Lujinxingia sediminis: one gene and its partner. The protein of the gene in region 2 interacts with the protein of the main gene of each other region in a pairwise test. Links are inferred from orthologs where the notes say so. Each region holds a gene or a part of one and is shown on either strand. Other genes may lie near its edges.

What was found. The genes of interacting proteins can lie anywhere in the genome.
Region 1: the proteins of rho (region 2) and nusG interact in binary tests that used the Escherichia coli proteins (3 or more experiments, as listed by UniProt). The link is inferred for Lujinxingia sediminis from one-to-one orthologs.

What each region holds. Positions count from the first base shown.
Region 1 is NZ_SADD01000002.1:536,168-541,235, forward strand. What follows is about bases 1,749-4,738. They hold nusG (transcription termination/antitermination protein NusG), read right to left. Parts: upstream 3,526-4,738; coding sequence 2,971-3,525; downstream 1,749-2,970. Other genes in these bases: rplA (50S ribosomal protein L1), read right to left, coding at 1,749-2,319; rplK (50S ribosomal protein L11), read right to left, coding at 2,312-2,755; secE (preprotein translocase subunit SecE), read right to left, coding at 3,538-3,927; tuf (elongation factor Tu), read right to left, coding at 4,252-4,738. In the rest of the region: rplL (50S ribosomal protein L7/L12), read right to left, coding at 235-615; rplJ (50S ribosomal protein L10), read right to left, coding at 698-1,222; more of rplA, read right to left, coding at 1,618-1,748; more of tuf, read right to left, coding at 4,739-5,068. UniProt on the Escherichia coli protein: Part of the processive rRNA transcription and antitermination complex (rrnTAC). The complex forms an RNA-chaperone ring around the RNA exit tunnel of RNA polymerase (RNAP).
Region 2 is NZ_SADD01000002.1:383,847-388,708, reverse strand. Bases 1-2,874 are described here. They hold rho (transcription termination factor Rho), read right to left. Parts: upstream 2,125-2,874; coding sequence 877-2,124; downstream 1-876. Other genes in these bases: prfA (peptide chain release factor 1), read right to left, coding at 1-770. In the rest of the region: EA187_RS07180 (Rne/Rng family ribonuclease), read left to right, coding at 3,539-4,862. UniProt on the Escherichia coli protein: Facilitates transcription termination by a mechanism that involves Rho binding to the nascent RNA, activation of Rho's RNA-dependent ATPase activity, and release of the mRNA from the DNA template.

The DNA.
Region 1 (5,068 bases), 150 kb from region 2 along the record:
TCGAACCCCTGGCACCCGATCGTTTTCCAAATGATCGAACCCCTGGCACCCGATCATTTTCAAATGATCGAACCCCTGGCACCCGATCGCTTTCGCACCCGATCGTCTTTCCAAATGATCGAACGCCTGGCACCCCACCTTTGTACCGCCTTCAGATCAAAAAACCCCGACGCCGCAAAAGGCATCGGGGTTTCTTTAACTTCAAGAATCACGCTCCCTCACAGGAGCATTCGATTACTTGAGTTCGACGGTCGCGCCGACTTCTTCAAGGGCAGCCTTGAACTTCTCGCCCTCTTCCTTATCAACGCCTTCCTTAACGGTCGAGGGAGCGCCTTCGACCAGATCCTTGGCGTCCTTAAGACCCAGACCGGTGAGCTCGCGGACGGCCTTGATGACCTTGATCTTCTGGTCGCCGAAGCTGGCAAGAACAACGTCGAATTCGGTCTGCTCAGCGGCAGCTTCCGCACCGCCCGGGCCGGCAGCCATCATCACCGGAGCGGCAGCGGCGGCGCTCACGCCCCACTTCTCTTCCAGCTCTTCGACGAGACCGGCAAGGTCCATCACGCTCATGTTGCTAAGAAACTCAACGACTTGTTCTTTGGTGACATCAGCCATGGTGTTCTCTCCTTAAGTGCTCGCCAGCACGCGAGCTTTTCTGGTGTGTTTTGTAATGGGTGAAGAGGTCGTCCCTCTCCGATCAGGCGCTCTGCTCGATATCCTGCTTGCGGGCCGTAAGAACCTGCAAGAAGGAGGTCGGCGCGGCGTTGAGCGTGCGAACAAACTTGGTGGGCACCGCCGTGAACAGGCTGAGCACTTTCGCGCGCAACTCGTCTTTGGTCGGCATATCCGCCAGACGCTTCACGCCAGCTACATCCAGCGCTGTCCCGTCCAGGAAGCCACCACGCACCTCATAGGCGTCGTGATCCTTGGCAAAGTCTTTGATCACTCGGGCCGGGCTGACTGCATCCTCCGCGCTGAACGCGATGGCCACAGGACCCACAAACAAGTCCGAGATCACTTCCATGTCGGTGCCCGAGATCGCCAGCTTCGCCAGCGTATTCTTGACCACCCGGTACTGAACGCCCTCGGCGCGGAACTTCGAGCGAAGTTCGTTCACCGTGTTCACGTCCATACCCACATGACTCGCCAGGATGACGGATTTCGCCTGCTCGAGATCGGAGCGGATCGACGCGACTTCTTGTTCTTTTTCCGCGCGATTCATCGCATCTCCTTAAAGTCTCGCTTCGAGTCGTGCATCGCTTCTGCGATCCTCGACTCGACGCCATCCAACAACAAAACCCTCGGCACCGAAGGTGCGGAGGGTCTCAGTCAACGTCATCCAGATTGCCGGCATACACACCGGCACTGCAATCGGTCGCATCTGACCATCTCCGCGGGACATTAAGAACACTTGACGTGCTCACCTGCTTCTTCGATGTCGAAAGCAACTCTATGTCTTCGCTCCGCGTACACTCCTGCGCGGGGCGTTATCGCCGGGGTAACCCGACCGACGGCGCTCTTCGTAGTCGAGCCCGGAGGCTCCGTCAAGCGCCGTATCCTGCTTTTTTGTCAGAAAGACGCCGGCCCCGCCGGGACCGGCGTCTTTCTCACACGATCTTAGAGCAAGTCACGCGCAAACGCGGTGTCCAGCTTGACCGACGGGCTCATCGTCGAGCTCAGCGCGATGCTCTTGAAGTACGGGGACTTCGAGCTGGCCGGCTTCAGACGCGCGAGCGTCTCAAGCAACGCCACGACGTTCTCCTGCAGCTTGACCGCATCGAAGCTGGTACGACCCACGCCGATGTGGATGATGCCGCCCTTGTCCACGCGGAACTCCACGCGACCGGCTTTGAGCTCTTTGACGATCTTGGCCACGTCGAAGGTCACCGTACCGGCCTTCGGGTTGGGCATAAGACCACGCGGACCGAGCACACGACCGATACGACCGACCTGGCCCATCATGTCCGGCGTCGCCACGGTGACGTCCCAGTCGGTCCAGCCGCCGTTGATCTTCTCGATCAACTCGTCGCTTCCCACAAAGTCCGCACCGGCTTCTTCGGCTTCTTTGGCTTTCTCGCCCTTGGCGAAAACCAGCACGCGGGTGTCTTTACCGATACCGTGCGGCAGCGAAACCGCGCCGCGAACCATCTGGTCGGCGTGACGGGGGTTGACGTTGAGGTTGATCGCCGCGTCGACCGACTCGTCGAACTTCGCGAACGAAATTTCTTTAACCAGCGAGATGGCCTCTTCAAGCTCGTAACGCTTCAGGTTATCGACCTTCGCCGACGCCGCAGCGTACTTCTTTCCGCGCTTAGCCATTGTCCACCTCCATACCGATCACATCCACACCCATCGAACGACACGTCCCGGCCACCGTACGCGCGGCCGCATCAATGTCATCGGTCGTGAGGTCGGGGAGCTTGATCTCCGCGATCTTCTTGACCTGCTCATAGGTGAGCTGACCCACCTTATCGCGGTTCGGCACACCGGAGCCCGAGGGAATCCCCAGCTCCTTGAGCACCAGCACCGCCGCCGGCGGGGTCTTGGTGATGAAGTCGAACGAGCGGTCGCCGTACACCGTGATCACGACCGGAATGATCATTCCGGGCTGATCCTGAGTCCGCGCGTTAAACGCCTTGCAGAACTCCATGATGTTGACGCCGTGCTGGCCCAACGCCGGACCGACGGGCGGCGAGGGGTTCGCCTTGCCCGCAGGTACCTGCAGCTTGATCTGTCCTACGACTTTCTTAGCCATGATTCTCCTCTTCTCCGTCCGTCATCTACGGACGTGCAGTCAGCGTCTGCCCTTGTGCCCGGTGACCTCACCTGACTGGCAGACTCCTGCCATAAAAAATCCCCGGCCCTTCTGCCTGGCCACAATGGCCACAGCCGGTGCGGGGAGCGCTCAACTACAATAAAAAAAGCGCCGGATCAAGGACCCGGCGCTCTTTTCTTTCATCTGATCGTGACTTATTCGTCGGCGACCGATTCGACCTGGTTGAAGTCGAACTCCACCGCAGTCGGACGACCGAAGATCTCGACGAAAACGCGCAACTTCTCCTTCTCCTCCATCACCTCTTCGATGTTGCCGGTGAAGTCCTTGAAGTTGCCCTCGATCACGCGGATCTTATCGCCCTTCTGGAAGTTGTAGCTCGGGCCGGCCGACATCTTACCTTCTTCGATCCGCTCGGTGATCTTACGGAACTCCGCTTCCGGCACCGGCGTGGGCTTGCGCTGATTGCCGCCCACAAAGCCCACGATTTTCGGCGTGTTCTTGACCACGTGCCAGGCCCGATCGCTGAGCACCATCTTCACAAAGATGTAGCCCGCGTAAAACTTACGGGTGCGCTCACGGCGCTTGCCGTTTTTGACCTCCACGACCGTCTCGGTCGGAATGAAGATCTCACCGATATCGTCCTCGACTCCTTCCGAGCGAATACGCTCTTCGAGGGCGAGTTTCGCCTTATTCTCGTATCCGGAGTAGGTCTGGACGATGTACCACTCTTTGGTGTCCGAAGATGCCATGCGTGTTCGTCCTTAAATGCCAATCGTGAGGATGTAGTCGGTAACGCGCTTCCAGATCTGGTCCGATCCCCAGAGGAAGAAGCTCAGAATGATGCTGAAGATAATCACCACCACCGTCGAACGCTGGGTGTCTTTCCAGCTCGGCCAGGTGACTTTCTTGAGCTCAATGATCACTTCGGTGAGGAAGGGATCGACCTTCGGGTGACGCTTCATCCACATGATCAGACCGACGACCGACGCGATTGCCAGCGTTGTGGTCAGCGTCAGAATCGGCGGGATCACCGTAAACTCGGACAGTGCGTCAAATGACGCCCAGATCCATTTGAAGGTCTTGTCGAAAATGACGAACGCCACCACCGCAGTGGAGATATACGTCAGCGTGACCAGGCGCGAAACGTCCATAATTGCTCTCGTTTGGCGCGCTCTCTTAGCCAGCTCATCATGACATGAGCTGCCGGCGCCGGGAACAAAGACGGGGCTCTCGTAATGAGGCCCCGCGCGTAACATCCCGATTCTTTCGGGAAGCAGGCCAGGAGGGACTCGAACCCCCGACCGTCGGATTTGGAATCCGATGCTCTACCAACTGAGCTACTGGCCTAAACCGAGCGACAGGATAGAACAGGGCGCTTAAGGCGCCCTGTTCCCACACCGTTTAACAGGCAACGACAGCCCGTCGCGGGTTTATTTCGCGCCTCCCGCATGGATTGCGAGAGGCGCTTTCTCATCTTATTCGATGATTTTGGTGACGACGCCGGCGCCGACGGTACGGCTACCTTCGCGAACCGCGAAGCGAAGGCCTTCTTCCATGGCGATCGGGGTGATCAGGTTGGCGGTAACCGTGATGCGGTCGCCAGGCATGACCATCTCAACGCCTTCTTCCAGAATGATCTCACCGGTAACGTCGGTGGTGCGGAAGTAGAACTGCGGGCGGTAACCGGCGAAGAAGGGAGTGTGACGTCCGCCTTCTTCCTTGGTCAGCACGTAGATCTCGGCGGCGAACTTGGTGTGCGGGGTCACGCTGCCCGGCTTGGCCAGAACCTGGCCGCGCTTGACATCTTCCTTCTTGATACCGCGAAGGAGGCAACCGACGTTGTCGCCAGCCTGACCGGCATCGAGGAACTTGCGGAACATTTCAACGGCGGTAACAACCGTCTTCTCCGCTTTTTCCTGAAGGCCGACGATTTCGGCTTCGTCGCCAGGCTTAATCACACCACGCTCGATGCGACCGGTAACGACCGTACCGCGACCCGAGATCGAGAACACGTCTTCGATCGGCATCAGGAAGGTCTTGTCGGTGGCGCGCTCAGGCAGCGGGATGTAGCGGTCAACTTCGGCCATCAGCTTGAGGATGGCGTCGGCACCGTAGGGGCCAGCTTCGCCTTCCAGCGCCTGAAGCGCCGAACCGATCACGATGGGAATGTCGTCGCCGGGGAAGTCGTACTTGCTCAGAAGCTCGCGAACTTCCATTTCGACCAGCTCAAGCAGGTCCTCATCGTCGACCATGTCGGCCTTGTTGAGGAAAACCACCATCGCGGGGACACCG
Region 2 (4,862 bases):
TCCTGGCAGATCACCACAAGCCCGGTGGGCAGGTGCGTGATGCGCACCGCAGAGTCGGTGGTATTGACCGACTGCCCGCCGGGGCCGGAGGAGCGGTAGACGTCGATCTTGAGATCGTTGTCCTGGATGTTGATCTCCACGTCGTCCGCCTCCGGCAGCACCGCTACGGTGACCGCCGAGGTGTGAATGCGGCCCTGGCTCTCGGTGTCGGGCACGCGCTGGACGCGGTGGGTGCCGGCTTCAAACTTGAGGCGGCTGTAGACGCTATCGCCCTCAATCAGCGCAATGACCTCGCGAAAGCCTCCGCGATCCGTCTCATTGGTGGAGACGATCTCGATCTTCCAGCCCAGTCGTTCCGCATAACGCGCGTACATGCGAAAGAGGTCGGCAGCGAAGAGCGCCGCCTCGTCGCCACCGGTCCCAGCGCGAATCTCCAGGTAGGTGTTTTTGTCGTCAAGAGGATCGCGGGGAAGCAGCAGGCGTTTGAGCGTCTGAGCCAGCGCCTCAAGCTCGGGATTGAGGCGCTCAAGCTCGACTTTGGCCATCTGTTTAATAGCGTCATCATCATCTTCTAAGAGGAGCTCGCGGTTCTCGGCGATCTCGTCTTCGACGCTCTGGTAGCGCTGGAAGGTGGTGACCACCTCCTGGAGAAGCGCCTGCTCTTTGGCGATCTTTCGAAAGGTGTTGGGGTCGGAGGCAACCTCGGGGTCGGCCAGCTGGCTGTTGAGCTGGTGGTAGCGCGCCTCGACTTCTTTGAGTTTTTCGAACATGGGATTCGGCTCAGGCCCAACAATCAGAGAGGGGGGGAGGTCAGTGCAATGAGAACGCCCCGGAGCACAGAAGCTCCGGGGCGTTCTCAGGGGGTTACGTCAAGGATCAGCCGCTCATCGACTGGAGGAAGTCGGCGTTGGAGTCGGTCTTGCCGAGCTTGTCGATGAGGAACTCCATCGAGTCGACCACGTTGAGCGGGTGCAGAAGCTGGCGCAGAATCCAGACGCGGTTGAGCTGGCTGTCTTCCATAAGCAGCTCTTCTTTGCGCGTGCCCGAGCGGTTGATGTCCAGGCAGGGGAAGATGCGCTTCTCCATGAGCTTGCGGTCCAGGTGCAGCTCGGAGTTACCGGTGCCCTTGAACTCTTCGAAGATGACCTCGTCCATGCGGCTACCGGTGTCGATAAGCGCGGTGGCGATGATGGTGAGGCTGCCGCCCTCTTCGATGTTACGGGCCGCGCCGAAGAAGCGCTTGGGCTTGTGCAGGGCGTTGGAGTCGACACCACCGGAGAGGATCTTGCCGGAGGGGGGCACCACCGTGTTGTAGGCGCGGGCCAGACGGGTGATGGAGTCGAGGAGGATAACGACGTCGCGCTTGTGTTCGACCAGGCGCTTGGCCTTCTCGATGACCATCTCGGCGACCTGCACGTGGCGCTGGGCCGGCTCGTCGAAGGTCGACGACACAACTTCGCCGCGCACCGAGCGCTGCATGTCGGTGACCTCTTCGGGACGCTCATCGATGAGCAGCACGATGAGAACCACGTCGGGGTGGTTGTCGCCGATGGCGTTGGCGATGTCCTGCATCAGGACGGTCTTACCGGTGCGAGGCGGCGCGACGATCAGCGCGCGCTGGCCCTTACCGATGGGGGTGAGCAGGTCGATGATGCGGGTGGAGAAGCCGTCTTTGGCCGTCTCCATCTGCAGGCGCTCTTCGGGGTAGAGCGGGGTGATGTTGTCGAAGAGGATCTTCTCGCGGGCGTGCTCCGGATCCTGGAAGTTGACCTGCTCGACCTTGAGCAGCGCGAAGTAGCGCTCGCTCTCTTTGGGCGGGCGAATCTGGCCGCTGACGGTGTCGCCGGTGCGCAGGTTAAAGCGGCGGATCTGGCTGGGGGAGACGTAGATATCGTCGGGCCCGGGCAGGTAGTTGTAGTCCGGGGCGCGCAAGAATCCGAACCCATCGGGGAGGATCTCCAGGACGCCTTCGCCGTGGATGGAACCGTCTTTTTCAGCCTGGGTTTGCAGGAGGGCGAAGATCAGCTCTTGCTTGCGCAGGTTGCCGGCGCCGTCGATGCCGGCTTCTTTGGCCATCTGCGTAAGCTGGCCGATCTTTTTCTCCTTGAGTTCTTTCAGATTCATCGGGGTGTTCTCCTTGGGAGGGCGTCTTGAAGATAGACAGATCAGGATCAGAAAAGGGTGGGGAAAACGAGAGGGATCTGGGGCGCCTTGAAGGATCAGGGCAGAAGACCGTGCATATGAGGTCGGGGGCCGGTGATGGGGGCGCGTGGGTAGGATCTGGGGTGGAAGACGGGGAGTGAGGCGGTCGAGCGGGGGTTGCGCCGAAATGCGTTTGCGTGGGCGTTGCGCCGAGGATGGCGGGCAGCACAGCGCGAGGCGGCGCGGAGGATTGAAGCGTGTTGGATCGTCGACGAGCGCGACAGGCCCGTGCGAGCTTCGAGGTGTTCGTGGGAGATGAACACTGTCGAGGGGCGAACTATTCGCGATGACGATAATTTCAATGTTTAGGGGGTTGTTGGCCGCTTGTCAACAGTAGTGCCTGTGTGCCGAGCGCATCCAGGACGACGCTGACGGCGTCGACAGGGATTCGCAGTAGCGCTGCTACAGCTTCATCCCTGCCTCCTTGTCAGACGCCGCCCTGGATGCGCTCGGATCTTTTCGTATGCGGGAGTGCCGAGCGGCGCTGCCGAGCGCCCCAGGACAAAGCCAGCGTCGTCGCTGCGTCGTCGCGGTGGCGCTGCCACAGCTTCCTCCTTGCTCCTTGCTGGACTTTGCCCTGGATGCGCTCGGATCTTTTCGTATGCAGGGACGGCGAGCGCCCCGGCGCTGGATGCGCTCGGGTTTGGGGGGGGGCGTAAAAAGGGAGGTGGAGCTCTGGGGGCGGTCGTTATTTTGTCATTAAAAAAACAAGAAAAGGCGCGGGCACCCCGTGGGGAGCGGGGTGCCCGTCGCAAACCCGGGAGCGCTCTGGAGTGTTGGGGAACATTCGCCGCTCCGTCTCAGGTGGGAGAGCGTAATGCAGATGGCGTGCCAGCGTTGATTTCGGGGAGATATCGGGCGTTGTGGCGTGGCGAGGGCTCTCCGCCTGGTTAAGCGTTACTCCAGAGGTGGCAAAAAAGTAGGGCAAAAGGATCGTGGCTAGTCGGCGATCTGGGGCTGTGATATAGCTCGGGGTGAAGAGAAGAGCGCGCTGTGGCATGCCTTCCGGCGTTCCGGATGAGGTGATTTCGGGGGCTGTGAGCAGCGAGTTTATCAACGTTTTTCAAGGTGTTAAGGGCCCCGGAGAGGGCGCCGGTCAGGCAGGTGAAGAGCGGGCCTGGGCCGGCGAGTGTTTCGGGACGCCCGAGCGAAATTTGACGATTTGAGCGCGATTCAACCCGATAGAGACGAGCTTTTGTGTGTCGTGATCGACGCCCGGTGGCGGTGCGTCTTCTCGGCGGTGGTCGGCGACCTTTTGGAGGACGCGGACGCTTTCGAGGAGGACGGCTTGCCGGTGAGATGATCGAGGACACGCGGGGGTTCGCGATGAGGTGACATGTCCAACATTCTGGTGGTCAATTCGACCCGCTCCGAGACGCGCGTGGCGCTGATCGAGGACGGGCTCTTGAGCGAAATCTATATGGAGCGCCGCCGCGACCGCGGGGTGGCCGGCAACATCTATAAGGGGAAGGTGTTGCGCGTGCTTCCCGGGATGCAGGCGGCGTTTGTGGATGTGGCCCAGGAGAAAGCGGGTTTTCTGCACGTAAGCGATTTCTATAACTTTGAGAAGGATATCAACCTTCTGGAAGAAGACGGCGATCAGTGGCCGCCGCCCTCCCGCGGCAAGATCAGCCGCAAGATCAACATCTCCGACTGCATCAAGGAGGGGCAGGAGGTTCTGGTGCAGGTGGCCAAGGAGCCGATGGGTACCAAGGGTGCCAGGCTCACCGGGCATATCTCGCTTCCGGGGCGCTACGTGGTGTTTATGCCCACGGTCTCGCATGTGGGAATCAGCCGGAGGATTGAGTCGGAGAAGGAGCGCAAGCGGTTGCGCAAGCTCGTCGAGGAGAATCGACCGCCGGGCACCGGCTTTATCGTGCGTACCGTCAGCGAGAACATCAGTGAAGATAAGCTGGTGCGCGATATGCAGCTTTTGGTCAAGCTGTGGACCGACATCCTCGATAAGGCCAATCAGGTCAAGGCGCCCTACCTGCTCAACGAGGAGCCGGACTTGCTCCTGCGGGCTGCTCGCGACCTTTTCACCACCGATGTGGGCAAGCTCATCGTGGATGATGAAGAGGCCTACAAGCGGGTCAGCGGGTTTACGAAGCATTATATGCCTTCGTTCGCCGATAATATTGAGATGTACGGTGCCGATGAGCCCATCTTTGATGCGTACGGCATCGAGGTGGAGATCGACCGGGCGCTGGCCAGAGAGGTGCCCCTGCCCAGCGGTGGAAGCCTTGTCTTTGATAAGACCGAGGCGCTCACCGCGGTGGATGTGAACACCGGCAAGTTTGTGGGGAGCGGCTCCGATCTTGAGGAGACGATTTTGCGCACGAACCTGGAGGCGGCCGAGGAGGTCGTCTACCAGCTGCGGCTGCGCAACATCGGGGGCATCATCATCATCGACTTTATCGATATGGAAGATGCCCGAAACCGCGAGAAGGTCTACCGCACGCTGGAGGCCGCGCTCAAAAAAGATCGGGTGACGACCAACTCGCTGGCCATCTCGGAGTTCGGTCTGGTGGAGATGACGCGCAAGCGGGTGCGGGAGTCGCTGGTCCAGTACATGTGCGACCCGTGTGAGCGCTGCAAGGGCTTAGGGCATGTCAAGAGCGCCGAGACGGTGAGCGCCGAGATCGTGCGTGAGATCCGGC